DNA from 3 places in the Arthrobacter sp. NPDC057013 genome. Region 1 is predicted to be linked to each of the others. Evidence: riboswitches for the same ligand, from Rfam matches in the RefSeq annotation. Region 1 holds a riboswitch; each other region holds the start of a gene.
The links. A riboswitch is a leader RNA that binds a small molecule or an ion and turns the genes downstream of it on or off. The one in region 1 is predicted to bind thiamine pyrophosphate.

Region 1 (6,915 bases):
GAGCCGGCATCAGTTACGTCGATCATCTTCCAGGCCCCTGACCTGAACACCGTGGTCCGTCCTGCCGCTCCCGCCAAAGAGGACGCGGTTGCCGAGGAGGGCGAGGACGAGCTTGAGGATGAGGGCGGCCGGCGCCGGCGGCGCAGCCGCGGACGCCGCGGCCGCAGCCGGACCGACCGTGAGATCACCGACGGCGATGAGGAAACGGACGTTTCCGAGGAAGCCCTCGAAGACGAAGGTGGGCAGCCGGACGACGGCGTGACGTCCCGCCGTCGCCGTCGCCGCCGCCGCGGTGACCAGGACCTGGAACTGACCGGCGGGGGAGAAGACGATCCCCCCAACACGGTCACCCGCGTCCGCGCCCCCCGGGCCATCAGCGAGGCGCCGGCGAGCAACCGGGTGACCAGCGTCAAGGGATCCACCCGCCTGGAGGCCAAGAAACAGCGCCGCCGCGAATCGCGGGACACCGGCCGCCGCCGCACCGTCATCACCGAGGCCGAGTTCCTGGCCCGCCGGGAATCGGTGGACCGGCAGATGATCGTCCGCCAGCGCGACGACAGAATCCAGATCGGTGTCCTGGAGGACGGCGTACTGGCGGAGCACTTCGTCTCCAAGACGCAGCAGGACTCCCTGATCGGCAACGTCTACCTGGGCAAGGTCCAGAATGTCCTGCCGTCGATGGAAGCTGCCTTCGTGGACATCGGACGCGGCCGCAACGCCGTGCTGTACGCCGGTGAAGTCAACTGGGACGCAGCCACCCTCGAGGGCAAGCAGCGCCGGATCGAGAACGCGCTCAAGTCCGGCGACTCCGTCCTGGTCCAGGTCACCAAGGACCCGGTGGGGCACAAGGGTGCGCGGCTCACCAGCCAGATCTCCCTGCCCGGCCGGTACCTCGTGTACGTCCCTGGCGGCTCCATGACCGGCATCTCCCGCAAGCTGCCCGACGTCGAACGCAACCGCCTGAAGCGCATCCTCAAGGACCGGCTTCCCGAGGACGCGGGCGTCATTGTGCGCACGGCCGCTGAAGGCGCCTCCGAGGAGGAACTGACCCACGACATCAACCGCCTCCGTGCCCAGTGGGAGGGGATCGAGAGCCAGGCGAAGTCCACCAAGGTCCTCGCCCCTGAGCTGCTCTACGGCGAGCCGGACCTGACCATCAAGGTTGTGCGTGACGTCTTCAACGAGGACTTCTCCAAGCTGATCGTCTCCGGCGACGAGGCGTGGGACACCATCGAGGCGTACGTCACCTACGTTGCCCCGGACCTGGTGGGCCGGCTCGAAAAGTGGACCAAGGACGAGGACATTTTCTCTGCCTGGCGAATTGATGAGCAGATCCATAAGGCACTGGACCGCAAGGTCTTCCTGCCGTCCGGCGGCTCGCTGGTCATCGACCGGACCGAGGCCATGACGGTGGTCGACGTCAACACCGGCAAGTTCACCGGCAGCGGCGGCAACCTCGAAGAGACTGTCACCAAGAACAACCTTGAGGCAGCCGAGGAAGTTGTCCGCCAGCTGCGCCTGCGCGACATCGGCGGCATCATCGTCATCGACTTCATCGACATGGTGCTGGAGTCCAACCGCGATCTGGTCCTGCGCCGCCTGGTGGAATGCCTGGGCCGCGACCGGACCAAGCACCAGGTGGCCGAAGTGACGTCCCTGGGGCTCGTGCAGATGACGCGCAAGCGCATGGGCACCGGCCTCCTGGAAGTCTTCGGCGAGCAGTGCGAGGCATGTGCCGGCCGGGGCGTCGTCACCCATGACGAGCCGGTGGAACACCGCCGCGCCAACACCGTGGCCGCGGAGCACCACGTGCACCGTGCCGAGGTCCAGCCGCCTGCCCGGTCAGAGCGGAAGCGACGCCGGGGCAAGGGCGGGCAGCCGTCCTCCGAGACTGCTCCGGCCGCCCCTGCTGCGCCGCACCACCCGGAACCGTCGGAAGCTGAACGCCATGCCAAGGCTGAAGCGACCCGTGCTGCCCTCGCCAACATCGCGGCAGCGGCCCACGCGGCGCATCTGCACGAGGAAGCGGCCCACAGTGCCGCAGCATCGGGTGAGGCCGCCCGGCCTGCCGCACCCGCGGCCGCCGCACCGGAAAGCCCGGTGGTGCACCGCGCTCCGGAGACTGAGAGCGTCTCCGGACGGCCCGGCGCAGTGCTCACCTTTGGCGGGGAAAAGGTCGTTCTCCCGTTTGTTGATCACAGCGACGAGCCGGCCAGGGAAACGCCGGCCCTGACGCTGGATCGGTTGGAGGAAGCCTTCGCGCACCTTGGTGCTCCGGTTGCCCCCGCCGAAGAGGAGGCTCCGGAGGAGGTTCCCGCGGCGGTCCGGCAGGAAATCCAGCAGCCGGCGGCAGGACAGCCGGTGGAGAGCCCCGCTGCGCCGTCCCGCAGCCGCCGTCCGCGCCGTAACCGCAGTGCCAGCCGCGCCCAGGGGGCAGCCAACGAGACATCCGTGGAACACCACGAGGTTTCGCCGGCTGCTGCCGCCGGACACTCGCACGAGGCCAAGGCGCCGGAAGCGGGCAATGCGCAGGCGGCCAAGCCGGCTCCGCAGGCAGCCAGTGAACCGATCATTCTGGGCGTCGGGGTACCCGCCTCGGAACTGTAGGACGAACAGGTCCCGGGCCGACAGGCTCCAGGCTGACTGACCTCCGAGCCCACGGGTTAAGGCCCGGTACCGCGGTTGCGGTGCCGGGCCTTTCTGGTTCCGTCCTGTTTGGCGCCGGACAGCCTGACGCAGACGGCATAATTCCGTGCCCGGCGCCGGTCCACACGCTAGGCTGGAGCACTGACACGGGGTGCCGCGCACGGGCCGGCTGAGATTCAAACCCGTTGAACCTGTCCGGTTAGCACCGGCGAAGGGATGTCTTCTTTGCCATCAACATCGTCATCAGCATCACTCCTGCCCGCACCCGCGGCTGCCGCCGGCTCCCTCAGGGAAACCGCGGCCCTGGCCGCTCCGACCTCCCGCGACGTTCCGCGGGTCCTGGCCATCGCCGGCTCGGACCCATCCGGCGGCGCAGGCATCCAGGCGGACCTGAAAAGCATCGCGGCCCACGGCGGGTACGGGATGGCCGCAATAACCGCCCTCACCGCCCAGAACACCACCGGCGTGCGGGGCGTGCATGTTCCGCCGGCTTCCTTCCTGTCAGCGCAACTCGACGCGGTCAGCGACGACATCCACGTGGACGCCGTGAAGATCGGCATGCTGGGCGATGCGCAGGTGATTGCCGCGGTCCGCAGCTGGCTCGAAGAGGTGCGGCCCGGCGTCGTGGTCCTGGATCCGGTGATGGTGGCCACCAGTGGTGACCGGCTCCTGCAGGAGTCTGCGGAGACAGCCCTCCGGAAGCTGCTGCCGCTGGCGCACCTGATCACCCCCAACCTTCCCGAGCTGGCCATGCTGCTCGGCGAGCCTGAAGCGGCCGACTGGGCCGTTGCCCTTGAGCAGGGCAGGCGGCTCGCGGACCAGACCGGCGCCACGGTCCTCGTCAAGGGCGGCCACCTGAACGGCTCAACCTGCCCGGATGCCCTCGTGAACACGGCCGGGCTGCTGTCGGCAGAGGTGGTGGAGGTTGCGGGCGAGCGGATCAGCACGCGGAACAGCCATGGCACCGGGTGTTCGCTCTCCTCGGCCATGGCCACGGCCCAGGCGCGCCTGGGCGACTGGGAGGCGTCACTGCGGGCGGTCAAGCCCTGGCTGGCCGGGGCCCTTCGCACGTCCGGGCAGCTGGTAGTCGGCGCCGGCAACGGACCGATCAACCACTTCCACCACCTGGCCCGGACAGGCAGTACTGCCACGCCCGAACGCAAGGGCGGGTTCGCGCAGCTGTTGCGCGCCGAGACTGTTGCCGACCTGGAAGCCATCTATGGCCTCGGGTTCATCCGCGGGCTGGCCGATGGAACCCTGATGGAGAAGGAATTCGCGTACTACCTCGCGCAGGATGCCATCTACCTCAACGGCTACTCCCGTGTCCTGGCCCGGGCCAGTGCGCTGGCGCCAACCGAGTCCGAGCAGCTGTTCTGGGCACGTTCCGCCCAGCAGTGCCTGGAAGTTGAATCCGAGCTGCACCGCAACTGGCTCAGCACGCGCACCGTGCAGACGGAGCTGGGCCCGGTCACGAAGGCCTACGTAGACCATCTGGTGGCGGCCTCGGCCGGCGGCAGCTACGCGGTGCTGGTGGCCGCGGTCCTGCCCTGCTTCTGGCTGTACGCCGAGGTGGGGGAGACCCTGCACGCCGAATATGTGGCTGCCGGCGCGCCCGGTGGGCACCCGTACGCCGAGTGGCTGCGGACGTACGCCGACGAGGACTTCGCTGCCGCCACCCAGCGGGCGATCGAAATCGCCGACGCCGCCGGCCGGGCCGCGTCCGCGGCAGAGCGCGAAGCGATGATCACCGCCTTCCGGCACTCCTGCCGGTACGAGGTGGAATTCTTCGACGCGCCGGGCCGCCACAGCTGAGCGGAAACGTGCGCCGCGCCCGGTATGATGGCAGCGCACGGCATTGGATGTCCGGAACAGCGCCCCTGTGGCGCCTGTCACGGGCAAACCGCCGGTGCCAGCCTCATTTGCGGCCGACGACGGAATTAGCGTATTCTAGATCTTCGGTGCTTACGCCAACACTTGGGTTATGACCCGGGATCGTCCAGTCGGACTTATTCCTGGGATAGCTCACGGGTTCCCCCGGGGAATCCACGGCGTTGAGGCACAGCGAGAACCAGGCCAATTTCCGGACCCGGGTTCCGCACGCAAATTTAGTAATAGACGTCGAGAGAAGTGAGTTCCCAAGTGGTGTACGCGATTGTCCGCGCAGGCGGCCGCCAAGAGAAGGTTTCCGTTGGAGACTTCGTTACCCTGAACCGCGTCGCCGGTGGAGCTGGCAGCACCATTGAGCTGCCCGCGCTGCTCCTGGTAGACGGTGACAAGGTCACCTCCGCAGCTGCGGACCTGGCCAAGGTAACTGTTACGGCTGAGATCCTCCAGGACCTCCGTGGTCCGAAGATCGTCATCCAGAAGTTCAAGAACAAGACCGGTTACAAGAAGCGCCAGGGTCACCGTCAGGAACTGACCAAGGTCAAGATCACCGGCATCAAGTAACCTCCGGGTTACTGAACAGGTTCCCAACAGTTTTCCAGAATTAAAGGCAGGCATTCCAAATGGCACACAAAAAAGGCGCGAGCTCCACTCGCAACGGTCGTGACTCCAACGCCCAGTACCTCGGCGTCAAGCGCTTCGGCGGCCAGGTAGTTTCCGCTGGCGAAATCATCGTCCGCCAGCGCGGCACCCACTTCCACCCCGGTGCGGGCGTTGGCCGTGGCGGCGACGACACCCTGTTCGCACTGCAGGCAGGTGCCGTTGAATTCGGCACGCGCCGCGGCCGTCGGGTCGTCAACATCGTTGCTGCTGCAGCTGCAGAGTAACAACCAGTTCTGAAGCGGTGGAGCGGGCCATGATGGCTCGCTCCACTGTTCTTTTAACCGCATTACAATCGATTTGGACGTCCAGGACGGCCGGATTCAGCAACAGAGGAGATTCACCGTGGCGAGCTTTGTAGACCGGGTAGTACTGCACGTATCCGGCGGTACCGGCGGCCACGGGTGTGTCTCCGTCCACCGTGAGAAGTTCAAGCCGCTGGGCGGACCCGACGGCGGCAACGGCGGCGACGGGGGCGACGTCATCCTGCGCGTCGACTCGCAGACCACCACGCTGCTCGACTACCACCACGCACCGCACCGGCACGCCACCAACGGCGGCCCCGGCATGGGTGACTGGCGCGGCGGCAAGAACGGCGAAACCCTGGTCCTTCCCGTTCCGGACGGCACCGTCGTCAAGACCAAGGACGGCAAGGTCCTGGCCGACCTCGTGGGCGAAGGCACCGAATTCGTCGCAGCCTCCGGCGGACAGGGCGGGCTCGGAAACGCCGCGCTGTCCTCCCAGAAGCGCCGCGCGCCTGGTTTCGCGTTGCTCGGCATCGAGGGTGACGCCAGCGATATTGTCCTGGAGCTCAAGTCGATCGCCGACATCGCCCTGGTCGGTTTCCCCTCCGCCGGCAAGTCCAGCCTGATCGCGGCCATGTCCGCCGCGCGGCCGAAGATCGCCGACTACCCCTTCACCACCCTTATCCCGAACCTTGGCGTGGTCCAGGCCGGTGACGTCCGCTTTACCATTGCCGACGTCCCCGGCCTCATCGAAGGCGCCAGCGAAGGCAAGGGCCTGGGCCACAACTTCCTGCGACACGTCGAGCGCTGCGCAGCTTTGGTGCACGTTTTGGACTGCGGTACGCTGGAATCTGACCGAGATCCGCTCTCCGACCTCGCAATTATCGAAACCGAGCTCGAAAAGTACGCGGTGGACATGAGCTACGCCGGCGCGAACGGCGCAGTTGTTCCGCTCAACCACCGCCCCCGGCTCGTGGCACTTAACAAGGTCGACCTGCCGGACGGCAAGGACATGGCAGAGTTTGTCCGGCCGGAGCTGGAATCCCGCGGCTACCGCGTCTTCGAAGTGTCGGCCACGAGCCATGAGGGCCTGCGCCAGCTGGGCTTCGCCATGGCAGAGATCGTCCAGGCCGCCCGCGACAGCGTGGAAGCCACGCCGCCGAAGGTGCACGCACCGGTACTGCGGCCCCGCGCCGTCAACGAGACCGGTTTCAGGATCCGCCGCGAGGAGAAGAACCTGGAGCCGCTGTTCCGCGTGCTGGGTGAGAAGCCCGTGCGCTGGGTCAAGCAGACGGACTTCACCAACGAGGAAGCCATTGGCTACCTTGCCGACCGCCTGGCCAAGCTCGGAGTCGAAACCGAGCTGTTCAAGCAGGGCGCCAAGCCCGGCGACACCGTGGTGATCGGCGAGGACGACGGCGTGGTGTTCGACTGGGAGCCGACCATGATGGCTGGCGCCGAGCTGCTGGCCTCGCCGCGC
Region 2 (6,915 bases), on a different contig from region 1:
TGGTGGTCGGTATTCTGGGTGCGCTCGCCCAGAGCGATATTAAGCGTCTGCTGTCGTTCACCCTGGTCAGCCACATCGGCTACATGGTGTTCGGCCTGGCGATGTCCTCCGTGGCAGGGCTGGCCGCTGCAGTGTTCTACGTGGCGCACCACATCACCATCCAGACCAGCCTGTTCCTGGTCACCGGCCTGATCGAGCGCCGGGGCGGCAGTTCCTCCGTGGACCGGCTGGCCGGGCTGGCTAAACTGTCCCCGCTGCTGGCGCTGCTGTTCTTCGTTCCCGCCATGAACCTTGCGGGCATCCCGCCCTTCTCCGGATTCTTGGGCAAGCTCGGCCTGATGCAGGCCGGCATCGGACTGGGCACCCCGCTGGCCTATGCCCTGGTGATCGGCGGCGTGCTGACGAGCCTCCTGACCCTCCTGGCCGTTGCCCGCGTGTGGAACCGTGCGTTCTGGCGCAAGGCCGAGGACGCGGAGCACCCTGACCCGGTGCTCCTCGCTCCCGCCCCGGCAGTGGAAGCCGGCACGACGGCGCTACGCCTCCTGCCGCGGACCATGGTGGGGTCCACCCTGGGCTTGGTGGTGCTGGGTGTGGCGCTCACCGTTTTCGCCGGGCCGCTCTTCCACGTGGCGGACCAGTCCGCCGCGGCCATGCTGGACAGGTCCGCCTACATCCAGGCGGTGCTTGGTGACGGCACACCCGTTCCCGCTTTGGCGCTGAGCGGAGGCGGAAGGTGAGCCGGAAAAAGGTGTCCCTGCGGCAGGAACTGCCGCTGCTGGTGTGGCTGGTCATCGTCTGGGGAGCGCTCTGGCAGGACTTCAGCCCCGGCAACCTGCTCTTCGGAGCCCTGCTGGCGGTTGCCGTGGCGCGCCTGTTCTACCTGCCGCCGGTGGATCTGAGCGGCCGCTTCAACGTGCTGCGGGCCGTTCCGTTCGCCGCGGTGTTCCTCGGCAAGGTGGTGGCCGCCAGCTGCCAGGTGTTCTACCTGGCGGTGGCCCAGGGGCCCAAGGTGACCAACGCCGTCGTCGCCGTTCGGTTGCGCAGCCATTCAGACCTGATGGTGACGGCGACCGGCCACGTGATTTCCCTGATCCCAGGGTCGCTGGTGGTGGAGGTGGACAGGTCCACCTCCACGCTCTACATCCATGGACTGAACGTCCGGAACGGGGAGGACGTCCTCAAGCTGCGCAAGGAAGTCCGCGACACCGAGGCGGGGCTCATCCGGATCATGGGAACGAAGGACGAGCTTGCCGCCCTGAACCAGGAAGCAGGCGCATGATGGAACTGGTCCTCACCGTCACGGCCGTGGCGCTGGCCCTCGCCGCCGCGGGCGCGATTATCCGCATCGCCCGTGGCCCGTCGCTGCTGGACCGGGTCCTCGCGGCGGACGTGCTGCTGGCTATTCTCGGCGCGGCGCTGTGCATCGACATGGCCGTGAACCGGCACCTGAACAACCTGATGCTGGTGGTGGCCATCTCCGTCATCGGCTTCATCGGCTCGGTGACGGTGGCCCGCTTCGTGGCCGACAGGAGGGGGCAGCCGAATGAGTCCTGAACCGAATGCCGTGGATGCCGTCATCGATGCTGTGTCGGCCGTGTTCATGGTGGTGGGTGCCCTGATGTCGCTCGCCGCCGCCATCGGCCTGCTCCGCTTCCCGGACCTGATGAGCCGCATGCACGCCGCCACCAAGCCGCAGGTGCTCGGCCTGTTCCTGCTGCTGGCCGCGGTGGGACTGCAGCTGCGCACCTGGTGGGTGTGGCCGGTGCTGGCCGTTGCCTGGATCTTCCAGCTGCTCACCGTGCCGGTCTCGGCCCACATGGTGGGCCGCGCCGGCTACCGCACCAAGCACCTCCACAAGGAACTGCTCAGCACCGACGAGCTGGAGGCCGTGGTGCTGAAGGCCGCCAAGGCGGCCAAGGACTCGGAAGAGGACGACGGCGGTAACCACCCGCCGTCGTAGGCGATTGAAAATCGATAGGAAACCAGCGATACTCGATCCATGCACAAGACACGCCTGGCGGTAACCGCGCTTCGGATCCTGCTGATAGCGGCCTTCGGCCTGCTGCTGGTGTTCCAGACCCTGTCCCTGCCCGGGCAGTTTGCCTACATGGCGCAGGAGAACCCCGCCGATGCGCCCCTGCAGTGGCCGCTGACCGTCTTCGCAGTGGTGGAAGTGGCCTGCGTGCAGGTGGTGATCGTGAGCACCTGGAAACTCTTGACCATGGTCAAGCGGGACCGCATCTTCAGCAACGCAGCCCTGGCCTGGGTGGACGCGATCGTGTGGGCGGTGCTCACGGCCTGGGTCCTGCTGGCCGGTCTCTTCCTCTTCATCGTGCTGAATGCCGACGATCCCGGAGTGCCGATGATCCTGATGCTGATGCTGGTCGGCGGCGCCGTCATCGGCCTGCTCATGGTGGTGATGCGCGCGCTGCTGCGGCAGGCCACGGCACTGCGGACCGACATGGAAGCCGTGATCTGATGCCCATCGTGGTGCGCATCGACGTCGAACTGGCCAAACGCAAAATGAGCGTGGGGGAGTTCGCGGACCGGGTTGGCCTGACGCCGGCCAACGTGGCCGTGCTGAAGAACGGACGGGCCAAGGCCGTGCGCTTCAGCACGCTGGAGGCCATGTGCAAAGTGCTCGGCTGCCAGCCAGGCGATCTGCTCGAGTGGGTCGAGGACTAAACCGGTAAGACCGGCCGGCGTCGGGGCCTAGACGATGTCCTGGGTCTTCGCGAAGCGGGTGATGGCCCGCTGCGTGCCGCGGTTGGCCAGCACCTGGATGACCGCGCTCACGGACGCGGAAACGAGCGCGAACGTCAGGGCCGTGCGCAGCGTGGTGGGGACATCGTCCTTGTCACCCTTGGGCGGCTTCTGCCCGGTGACCTTTTCCCAGATGGTATCGACGGCCTTGGTGCCGGCGAATCCTGCCAGCAGGCTGATGCCCGTGCCAAGCAGCTTGATGAAGAAACTCATTCCGGAACTCCTCGCGTGGTGAACACTGGTCTTTGCCTAGCCTATCCGGACGAAACAGCCTATCGGCATGAAACGCTAGCTTTGCCGCATGGACCGGTGGATTTCCCGCAACGCCTGGACCACGAGGTCGTGGTCCGCTTTCTGCGGCAGCCCGGACACCGTGACCACGGCCACCGCTCCCACATCCCGGACATAGATTGGGAAGGCTCCGCCGTGCGCGGCGTAGGTGGACTGGTCGAACCAGGCGTTGTCCTCGATCCGTCCGCCGCCGGCCCTGCCGCGCAGGCCCACCAGCAGCGACGGCTCCTCGTAGCGCACGGCAGTGCGCCGCTTGGCCCGCACCCAGCCCTCGTTGTCCGGCGTGGCACCCTCGAGCGCCACGTGAAAGAGGACCTGTTCACCCTTGGTGATGTCGATGGCAATGGGGAGGTTGTCCTCCTTGCCGCGTTCAACCAGTTCCAGGCCGAGCGCCAGGGCGTCGTCCTTGCTGAACCTCGGGAACTGCAGCTCGGCGATTTCACCCTCGATCTGACCGATCAGGGCTTCCAGGGCTCCCGCCGGCTGGTCCTCGGCGGAATCGGGGTCAAAGGCGGGCAGGCCAGCGCTGCCGGAGTCCTGTAGCGTCATGGCCCCAATGTACTCCGGGCGGCTGCCCCGGCCGCGCAGGGAGCCCTCCCCGACTGTGACGGCGGCCCCGGAATTCCGGGGCCGCCGAGGTGTAAACTGGACCAGCCCACAAGGGCAGATTTATTACGACAGGGGAGCGCCGCCGTCGGGATGCAAAGGCCACTTGCCAGAGCAGCCGCGGATGGGCGCTGAGAGTGCGGACAGCCGCAGACCCTCGAACCTGATCCGGCTAGTACCGGCGCAAGGGAGTCGAGTTCTCAGAGCGCCCGGCAGAAGGTGGCCCGCCACCGGCAGCCGGGGGAACGCTTTCCCCTCCTGTTCCTCAGGAGGACCATCATGACAACAGCAGCAATCAAGAAGACCAGCTATAACTGGCGCGTGGCGGACATCGTGGTGGCGGCGCTCATCGCCGTTGCCGGCGGCGTCATCTTCTGGGCCTGGTCCCAGGGCGCCAACCTCATCTCCGCTCCCGTCAACGCCGTCTACCCGCCGCTGAGCGGTCTGTACGCCGGAGGCTGGATGATCCCGGCGGTCCTGGGCATGCTCATCATCCGCAAACCCGGCGCGGCCCTGTTCTGCGAAACGGTCGCAGCCACCGGCGAGCTCATCATGGGCTCCCAGTACGGCACCACGGTGCTGATTTCCGGCGTCCTCCAGGGCCTGGGCGCGGAGCTCGTGATCGCCGCCCTGGTGTACCGGAAGTTCAACCTCCCGGCCTCACTGCTTGCCGGTGCCGGCGCGGGCCTGTTCTGCGGCCTCAACGACTCCTTCGCGCCGTGGGGCTGGAACATCGCCTACGCCCCAGGAGACAAGCTCGCGTACATCGTGTTCTGCGCCATCTCCGGCGCAGTCATCGCCGGTGCCCTGTCCTGGATCGCCACCCGCGGCCTGGCTAAGACGGGCGTACTGGGCTCCTTCGCGTCCCGCAAGGCAGCCACGGAGCCCGTCTTCTCCTGATGCCCGCACATCACGACGGCGGCGTCCGCCCCGCCGCGGTACGCGCCCGCGGCTGGGGCTGGCGCCACGCCGGCCGCACCAAGCCGGCCGTCCACGCCCTGGACCTGGACATCCGGCCCGGCGAACGGGTCATGCTGCTGGGCCCCTCCGGGGCCGGCAAGTCCACGCTGCTTCACGCCCTGGCCGGCGTACTGGGGGACAGCGACCCGGGCGGCAGTTCGGCCGACGACGGCGGTCCGCAAGGCACCGGGGCGCCGGACCCTGACGACGCGGACGAGAGCGGTCAGCTGCTCATCGACGGCGCACCGTCGCGCGCGCAGCGCGGCCGTGCGGGACTCATGCAGCAGGACCCGGAAACCCAGGTGGTGCTTTCCCGCCTGGGCGACGACGTCGCCTTCGGCGCCGAAAACCTCTCGGTGCCCCGCGGCGAGATCTGGCGCCGCGTGCACGAGGCACTGGACGACGTCGGACTCGCCCACCTGCCGCTGAACCACCCGACGTCGGCCCTGTCCGGCGGCCAGAAGCAGCGACTGGCCCTGGCCGGCATCCTGGCGATGAGGCCGGGACTGATCCTGCTGGACGAGCCCACCGCGAACCTTGATCCCGCCGGCGTCCTGGAGGTCCGGGACGCCGTGGGCCGCTGCCTCGACAAGACCGGGGCCACCCTGGTGGTGGTGGAGCACCGGGTTGCCGCGTGGAAAGACCTGGTGGACCGCATTGTGGTCCTGCAACCGGGGTCGGCAGCGGACGGCGCGGTGCTGATCGACGGCACGCCGGACGAGGTCCTCCAGCAGGCCCGCGGGATGCTCACCGCCGCCGGCGTCTGGGTCCCGGGCTACGTTCCCGAAACCCGGCACCGCTCGGCCGCCGGTCCGTCCAACGCCAATAGCGGCCGGCTGCTGCTCGCGGCCGAAAAGCTGGCGGTGTCGCGGGAACGTCCCAGGCGCCGCGGCTTCCGCGCCGTACCTCCCGAGCCGGTGCTGCGCGACGTCACGGCACAGGTCCGGGCAGGGGAGGCACTGACCGTCACAGGTCCCAACGGCGCCGGCAAGTCCACCTTTGCGCTGACCCTCGCCGGGCTGCTGCCGCCGGTGGACGGCAAGGTCTCCGCGACCGTTGAGCTGAGCGCCGGCGCCGGGATCGACCCGTACAAGTGGAAGGCCGAGCACCTGATCTCCCGGATCGGCACCGTGTTCCAGGAACCCGAGCACCAGTTCGTCACCGGCCGCGTCCTGGACGAGCTGCAGTTCGGCCCGCGCCACCTGGGCCGCGGCGAGGAGCGCGTCGACGAACTCCTGGAGCGCCTGCGCCTCACGCATCTGGTGGACGCCAACCCGTACACCCTGTCCGGCGGTGAGAAGCGCCGGTTGTCAGTGGCCACAGTCCTGGCCGCGCACCCGCAGGTGCTGGTCCTGGACGAGCCCACCTTCGGCCAGGACGCCAACACCTGGGCGGAACTTGCCTCGTTCCTTTCCGAACTGCTCGACGCCGGTACAGCCGTGGTGTCCGTGACGCACGACGAGGAGTTCACCCATGTGCTCGGCGGCACCGAGCTCCGGCTGGGCTCCAAAGGCCGGCCCGAGCCCAGGGCCATCGAGCCGACATCCGAACAGGCGGCGACATGAGGGAAGCACTGACACTCGCCGGAAACCGGGCGGTGCTGACCCGGGCCAATCCGCTGGCCAAGTTCGCCGCGGTTTTCCTGGTCACCTTGGCCCTGGCGCTGTCCATCGACTGGATGTCCGCCTCCGTGGCCCTCGCCTGCGAGCTGCTGGTCTTTCCGCTGGCCGGGCTCACGTTTTCGCTGCTCTGGCAGCGCGGCTGGCCGCTGATCCTGGCCGCCGCCGTGGGCGGCTGGAGCACCTCCATCCTGGCGCCGGACAGCGGAAGGATACTGCTCGACGTCGGACTCTGGTCCATGAGCGAAGGTTCCCTTCAGCTGGGGCTGGGTTTTCTGCTCCGGGGCCTGGCCATCGCCCTGCCCGCGGTGCTGCTGATGAGCTGCACCGATCCCACCGACCTGGCGGACGCCCTGGCGCAGAAGGCCCGGCTGCCGCACCGTTTTGTGCTGGGGACCCTGGCCGCGATGCGGCTGGTGGGGCTGATGGCAGAGGAGTGGCAGACCATCGGCATGGCCCGGCGCGCCCGCGGCGTGGGATCGCGCGGCAACCCGTGGCAGCGCATGCGGGCCACCCTGGGGCAGAGCTTCGGCCTCATGGTCCAGGCCATCCGCCGTGCCACCCGGCTGGCGGTGACCATGGAGGCCCGCGGTTTCGGTGGTGGCAGCCGGACCTGGGCGCGTGTCTCCACCTACAGCGTGCTGGACATCTGGGTGGTGCTCGGCGGAGTCCTCAT
Region 3 (6,915 bases), on a different contig from region 1:
TCTCTGCTTCAGCCTCGGCGGGGGCTTCCGATGCCTTGGCCTTCTTGGTGATGGCTTCCGGGATGATCACGGAACCCTTCTCCGGAGCAACGAATGCTTCCTTGTCGGCCTTGGTCTTCAGGGTGCCTTCCTGGCCCGGCAGACCCTTGAACTTCTGCCAGTCACCGGTGATCTTCAGGATCGCGGCGACCTGCTCCGACGGCTGCGCGCCAACGGACAGCCAGTACTGCGCACGCTCGGAGTTGACCTCGATGTACGAGGGCTCCTCGGTGGGGTGGTACTTGCCGATCTCTTCGATGGCACGGCCATCACGCTTGGTGCGCGAGTCGGCAACAACGATGCGGTAGTACGGTGCGCGCATCTTACCGAAGCGCTTAAGGCGAATCTTTACGGCCACTTTTGTGGTCACTCCTGTTTCTGAAACGGGGTTGAACCCGCGTTCTGCACCCGTGGGGCGGGCCGTACTTGGGGTTCGAAAAGGACAGGATCCAGACGCGGAGAGAGGGGCCACGCAGATCGAGTACCTGTTCATTGTGCCAGATCGTCCGCGTTAATTCGACTTGACGTGCGGACCGAGTCCCACAGGTACCGGAATAACCTGGCTGCGCTACGAAGACCAGACGTAGAGGCCGGTCCTGCTGCCTTCGTCTACGGTCCCGGCGAGCTCAGCGAGTTGCTGGACATATTTCCTGGCTTCCACGGCTCCAAACGGCATGTCGTCCTCGGCAGCCCAGCGCTCGGCCACCTCATCCAGGACATTGCCTTCACCCTCGGACTCGTACGTGAGGAGCTCAGCCAGAGCCCGGACCATCGCCGCCGGCACGCCCAGCAGTGAATCACTGGCCACGTCAACCATGGCCAGCTCATAGTCCGCACCCGCGGCGTGCACCGCGGCACCGGCGAGGTCGCCGAGCTGTTCGATCTCAAAATCACTGATGCCGGCGATCCGGATGCCGTCCCCGGCGGCCGCACCGCCTTCCAGCGCCTCTGCGCGCTTGAGGGCGTCGTTGTGGGTGGCGACAAACACTTCAGTGAAGCCCATGGATTCGTCCTCATTCCGTCGGGGCGTGCATGCCCCGGCAGCGCCAGGGCCCTTCGGATGTCAGCCTAACCCAACCGGGTTCCCCGGGAGCGCACCCGGTTTACCGAACGGCGACGCTTATCGAACGGCGAGGCTTATCGAACGGCGACGCGGAGGCGGTTGCGCCACGGATCCTCGAACCGGAGCTCGGCGCCGGTGTGGTGCGATTCGACCCCGGCGACCTTGAGACGTTCGGCGAGGGCGCCGACGTCGTCCCCCGACGGGACCTCGATGAGAACCTCGCCGAGTCCCAGCGTGTCCCGGCGCGGACCGGCGCCCCGGCTGTTCCAGACGTTCATGGCCATGTGGTGGTGGTAGCCGCCGGCGGACACAAACAGGGCCTGGCCGTGCCAGCCCGCCGTTTTTTCGAATCCGAGGGTGCCGACGTAGAAGTCGTGGGCTGACTGCACGTCACCCACTTGAAGGTGGACATGCCCCACCTCGGCGTCCGCGCCCCGCTGGCCCTCCACCGATTCCTGCGTGAGGTGCTCCTGCAGATACCGCTGGGGCGGGAGCGCCAGGCTGTCCATCACGACGTTCTTGCCCTCCCAGGACCACGCCGAACGCGGGCGGTCCCAGTAGAGTTCGATGCCATTGCCCTCCGGATCGGTGAAGTAGAAGGCCTCGCTGACCAGGTGGTCGGCGCTGCCCACGAAGGCCTGCGGCTCGTACTGGGCCGCGCTGGCTACGGTGGCGGCGAGCGAGGACTGGTCCTCGAAGAGGAGCGCCGTGTGGAAGAGGCCGGCCTCGCCCCGGTCGGGGATGTTGAGGCCCGGAGCGGGGGCGAGGTGGACCAGGGGCGTCTTGAGCCGGCCGAGGTAGAGGCCGCCGTCCTGCTCGGCGACGACATCGAGCCCGAGGGCGCGCTGGTAATAGTCGGTCATGAGCTTCATGTCGCCCACCTTGAGCATGACGGTGCCCATGGTGAGGTCGGCAGGAAGCAAGTCCTGGCTGCTGTCTGCTGCTGTCATTGAATACTCCCGAATGTCCGGACCACCGGATTTCGGCGGCCTCTACATCTCTAAATTACTTGAAGCTTCAATTTATTCCTAATGGACGATCTTGCCCCCCAACACCACGTTCGCGAGACTGCGGATGGTCCCCGGCACCGTGCGCGGATCCTCCCGGCAGACCACCACGTCCGCCGGCGCACCTTCGGCCAGGCCTTCGGCGCCCAGCCAGCGGCGCGCCCGCCAGCAGGCAGCGTCCAACGCGGCCGGAGCCGGCAGCCCGGCGGCGTGAAGTTCGAGGATTTCGTCCGCGATACGGCCGTGGCGGATCACGCTTCCGGCATCCGTTCCCGCGTAAATTTCGACGCCGGCCTCATAGGCCTCCAGGACGCGCTCACGACGGCGGGACCACAGTGCGCGCATGTGCCCGGCATACCGCGGAAACTTCGGCTCGGCCTGGGCTGCGATGTCCGGGAAGGTGGCGATGTTGATGAGTGTCGGAACGATCGGCACCTGCTGCGCGACGAACCGGGGAATGTGCCTGGGCAGCAGGCCCGTGGCGTGCTCGATGCAGTCGATGCCGGCGTCGAGCATGTCATCCAGGGTGTCCTCGCCGAAGCAGTGTGCCGTGACCCTCGCCCCCTCGTCGTGGGCGGCCCGCACGGCGTCCCGCACGGCAGCGGGCGGGAACGACGGTGTGAGGTCGCCGGCCGTCCGGTCGATCCAGTCCCCCACCAGCTTGACCCAGCCGTCACCCTCGCGCGCCTGCTTGCGCACCGCCTCCACGAGGCCCTCCGGTTCGACTTCCACGGCGAAGTTCCTCAGGTAACGGCGCGACCGGGCAACGTGCCGGCCGGCCCGGATGATGCGCGGCGTATCGGCCCGCTGCTGCAGCCACCGGGTGTCACTGGCGGCCCCGGCGTCACGGACCAGCAGCGTGCCGGCGTTGCGGTCCGTGATCGCCTGGGCATACGCCACGGCGTCGTCCACGGCGCCGCCCGGGCCCAGCCCGATATGGCAGTGGGCATCGGCGAAACCGGGCAGGACCCAGCCATCGAGGACGGCGTCCGGTCGCCGGCCCGGAGGATCAAACGTGAGCTTCCCGTCCACGGACCAGAGCCCGCTGCGTTCCTCGTCCGCAGCCGTGAGCACGGGTCCGCTGAATTCGATGATGTGCGCCATGGCTTCCAGCTTAATCGGCTTCCGTGGCGGCAAACGGGCTCGTCGGACCGGCTTTTCATAGATGGACAGGTCCAATCCGGGGTGTGGTAGCTTCGTTTACGACCACACGGGGGCCCCTGCAGGGGCTGAGATCAGGCTGGCGCAGCCTGCGACCGTTGAACCTGTCCGGGTAATGCCGGCGAAGGAAGTGAGCAGTAAATTGAGCACCCAGAAATCACGGCTGAGCCCTGCCCAAATTGATGCAGCCCAGAGCGAAACCGCCGTTAACGCTGCCGGTAGTGTCATGCAGTCGCTGAAATCCCATTCACTGGCCTATCTGGAAGGTGACGGCTTGCGGGTTCCGGTAACGGAAATCGCCTTGGAGCCCTCACCGAACGGCGAGCAGAACGAACCGCTGCGGGTTTACCGCACGGCAGGCCCGGGAAGCGACCCCCTGGTGGGCCTCGCCCCGTTCCGCTCGGAGTGGATTACGGCACGGGCAGACACCGAGACGTATGACGGACGTGAACGGAACCTGCTCGACGACGGCAAGTCGGCCGTGCGCCGCGGCGCGGCTTCCGCCGAATGGAAGGGCGCCCGGCCGGTGCCCCGCCGCGCGGCTGACGGCAGGACCGTCACGCAGATGCACTATGCGCGCCAAGGCGTCATCACCCCCGAAATGCGCTTCGTGGCCCTCCGCGAAAACTGCGATGTGGAACTGGTCCGCAGCGAACTCGCCGCCGGACGGGCCATCATCCCCAGCAACATCAACCACCCGGAATCCGAGCCGATGATCATCGGCAAGGCGTTCCTGGTGAAGATCAACGCCAATATCGGCAACTCGGCCGTCACCAGCTCCATCGCGGAGGAAGTGGACAAGCTGCAGTGGGCCACCCAGTGGGGCGCGGACACGGTCATGGACCTGTCCACGGGCGACGACATCCACACGACGCGTGAGTGGCTCATCCGCAACTCCCCCGTGCCGATCGGCACGGTGCCGATCTACCAGGCCCTGGAAAAGGTCAACGGCGAAGCGAACGCCCTCACCTGGGAGATTTTCCGCGACACCGTCATCGAACAGTGCGAACAGGGCGTGGACTACATGACCATCCACGCCGGCGTGCTGCTGCGGTACGTGCCGCTTACGGCGAACCGCGTAACCGGCATCGTGTCCCGCGGCGGATCGATCATGGCGGGCTGGTGCCTGGCCCACCACCAGGAAAACTTCCTGTACACCCACTTCGACGAACTCTGCGAGATCTTCGCGAAGTACGACGTCGCCTTCTCGCTGGGCGACGGCCTCCGGCCGGGTGCGACGGCGGACGCCAACGACGCCGCGCAGTTCGCCGAACTGGACACGCTGGCTGAGCTGACCCAGCGGGCCTGGGAATACGACGTCCAGGTCATGGTCGAGGGGCCGGGGCACATCCCGTTCCACCTGGTGCGCGAGAACGTTGAGCGCCAGCAGGAGCTCTGCAAGGGTGCTCCCTTCTACACGCTGGGACCGCTGGTCACGGACGTGGCCCCCGGCTACGACCACATCACCTCGGCCATCGGCGCCACCGAAATCGCCCGCTACGGCACGGCCATGCTTTGCTACGTCACGCCGAAGGAACACCTGGGCCTGCCGAACAAGGACGATGTGAAGACGGGCGTCATCACATACAAGATCGCCGCGCACGCCGCCGACCTTGCCAAGGGGCACCCCGGCGCGAACGAGCGCGACGATGCGCTGTCCAAGGCCCGGTTCGAGTTCCGGTGGCGCGACCAGTTCGCGCTGTCGCTGGACCCGGTGACGGCCGAATCCTTCCATGACGAGACCCTGCCTGCGGAACCCGCCAAGACCGCGCACTTCTGCTCGATGTGCGGACCCAAGTTCTGCTCCATGCGGATCAGCCAGGACATCCGGAACGAATACGGATCAGCCGAAGCGCAGGCCGCACTCGCCGAAATGGCGGAGGGAATGCGTGAGAAGAGCCAGGAATTCCTCGCTGCGGGCGGAAAGGTCTACCTGCCGGAGCTGCGGCTTCCGGAATCGGCGCGCAACTAACGGTGCTTCGGGGTTCCGTCCGGCTGGCATGGGGGGCCGGCCGGTCGGGGCCCGATCGTTTATGACGCCCGGGGCTGCTGCCGCCGGCTGACCTCGGCGATGAACGATCGGATGTAGCGGTCGCCCTCGCGTGAATCGTGGGGCCGGTGCCCTCCGGCAGCGATGCGGTGCAGGGCGCCCGTCTCGCGGAGGTAGCCGGCGATTTCCTCGTACAGCGGCTCCCAGCCGCCGGTGAGCACCAGGGTGGGAACACCCGGGACGATCTGCAGCGGCGCTTCCCAGGGCGGTGCCTGCAGCCGCAGCCGCCGTGCGGCGCGCTTCGCTTCGGGGGTACTGGGCTCCGGCGTGTCAGCGGCGAAGGCGCGGCGCCGGAACTCGCGCTCATAATCGTCGTCGCCCAGCTGGTGCCGGACCTCGAACAGCGGCTCCATCAGGGCGCGGTGCGCGGCGGTGGCGGGCAGGTCGGCCGTGAGCGACAGGCAGGCCGGTTCCACGAGTGTCAGCGAGAAGACCAGGTCGGGACGCTCGACGGCGGCCATCATCGCGGCGATCGCGCCCTGCGAATGCGCCACCACGTGGCCCCCGGCGGCCCCGCGGCCGTCGTCCGCCAGGGAACGCAGCACAATGCGGGCGTCCTCGGCGAAGTCGGTCTCCAGCGGTTCGGCCCCGGCGTCAAAGCCGTGGCGCCGCAGAAACAGGGCGTCGTACCGCAGGGCCATGCCGTGCTGGCGCGGCCACGCCACGGAGCCGAAGTTCCCGGCACCGTGGACGAACACTACCCGCTGCTTATACATGACCCAACCTTATGGCAGCGGTCTGACATCGGCGCCGGCCGACATGACCGTGCGCCCTATTTGCCGCCCATGAACTTGTCGAAGCCCTTGGGCAGGTTCAGCTGGGACGGATCGAAATCGCCCGACTGCTGGCCGAAGGCTGCTCCCGTGGGCACCGCCTTGGCCCCCGCGGCCCGCCTTGCCTCGGCTTCGCGCAGCTCCTGCGCCGCCTTGGCAGGATTGCCGGAACGGGCCTTCTTCTTGGGCGCGTTCTTGCCACCCTTGCGGGCGCCGCCGGCCCCCATGCCGGGCATCCCGGGCATTCCCGGCATGCCGCCGCCCTGGGCCATCTTCTTCATCATCTTCTGGGCCTGGGCGAAGCGTTCCAGCAGCCCGTTGACCTCCGAGACGTGCACACCCGAGCCGCGGGCGATGCGGGCCCGGCGGGAACCGTTGATGATCTTCGGGGCCACGCGCTCGTGCGGGGTCATCGAGCGGACAATGGCCTCCACCCGGTCGATCTCGCGCTCGTCGAACTGCTCCAGCTGCTGCCGGATGTTCTGCGCACCGGGCATCATCATGAGCATCTTCTTCATGGAGCCCATTTTGCGGATCTGCTGCATCTGGGCGAGGAAGTCGTCCAGGGTGAAGTCCTCCTGGTCGGCGAACTTCTTCGCCATCCGGGCGGCTTCTTCCTTGTCCCAGGACTTTTCCGCCTGTTCAATCAGGGAGAGGACATCACCCATGTCCAGGATGCGCGAGGCCATCCGGTCCGGGTGGAACAGTTCGAAGTCGTCCAGGCTTTCGCCGGTGGAAGCGAACATCACAGGCTTGCCGGTGACCGACGAAACGGACAGCGCGGCACCGCCGCGGGCATCGCCGTCGAGCTTTGACAGCACG

Region 2: it holds a riboswitch for thiamine pyrophosphate, as region 1 does, so the genes downstream of both, ACFTSA_RS11485 (ECF transporter S component) here and ACFTSA_RS17320 (bifunctional hydroxymethylpyrimidine kinase/phosphomethylpyrimidine kinase) in region 1, are expected to answer to the same signal.
Region 3: it holds a riboswitch for thiamine pyrophosphate, as region 1 does, so the genes downstream of both, thiC (phosphomethylpyrimidine synthase ThiC) here and ACFTSA_RS17320 (bifunctional hydroxymethylpyrimidine kinase/phosphomethylpyrimidine kinase) in region 1, are expected to answer to the same signal.

Annotation. Positions count from the first base shown of each region.
Region 1 covers NZ_JBHUSE010000015.1:32,430-39,344, forward strand. The annotation lists gene ACFTSA_RS17315 (Rne/Rng family ribonuclease) at 1-2,607, shown strand, start outside; TPP riboswitch at 2,784-2,880, shown strand; gene ACFTSA_RS17320 (bifunctional hydroxymethylpyrimidine kinase/phosphomethylpyrimidine kinase) at 2,863-4,458, shown strand; gene rplU (50S ribosomal protein L21) at 4,786-5,094, shown strand; gene rpmA (50S ribosomal protein L27) at 5,154-5,417, shown strand; gene obgE (GTPase ObgE) at 5,536-6,915, shown strand, end outside.
Region 2 covers NZ_JBHUSE010000007.1:37,800-44,714, forward strand. The annotation lists gene ACFTSA_RS11445 (Na+/H+ antiporter subunit D) at 1-737, shown strand, start outside; gene ACFTSA_RS11450 (Na+/H+ antiporter subunit E) at 734-1,279, shown strand; gene ACFTSA_RS11455 (monovalent cation/H+ antiporter complex subunit F) at 1,276-1,554, shown strand; gene mnhG (monovalent cation/H(+) antiporter subunit G) at 1,544-1,960, shown strand; gene ACFTSA_RS11465 (DUF2975 domain-containing protein) at 2,000-2,479, shown strand; gene ACFTSA_RS11470 (helix-turn-helix domain-containing protein) at 2,479-2,685, shown strand; gene ACFTSA_RS11475 (DUF4235 domain-containing protein) at 2,713-2,976, opposite strand; gene ACFTSA_RS11480 (heme-degrading domain-containing protein) at 3,052-3,603, opposite strand; TPP riboswitch at 3,724-3,868, shown strand; gene ACFTSA_RS11485 (ECF transporter S component) at 3,940-4,560, shown strand; gene ACFTSA_RS11490 (ABC transporter ATP-binding protein) at 4,560-6,185, shown strand; gene ACFTSA_RS11495 (energy-coupling factor transporter transmembrane component T family protein) at 6,182-6,915, shown strand, end outside.
Region 3 covers NZ_JBHUSE010000006.1:238,280-245,194, reverse strand. The annotation lists gene rpsP (30S ribosomal protein S16) at 1-397, opposite strand, end outside; gene ACFTSA_RS11205 (hypothetical protein) at 608-1,042, opposite strand; gene ACFTSA_RS11200 (VOC family protein) at 1,177-2,052, opposite strand; gene ACFTSA_RS11195 (amidohydrolase family protein) at 2,131-3,213, opposite strand; TPP riboswitch at 3,310-3,417, shown strand; gene thiC (phosphomethylpyrimidine synthase ThiC) at 3,413-5,242, shown strand; gene ACFTSA_RS11185 (alpha/beta fold hydrolase) at 5,302-6,036, opposite strand; gene ffh (signal recognition particle protein) at 6,093-6,915, opposite strand, start outside.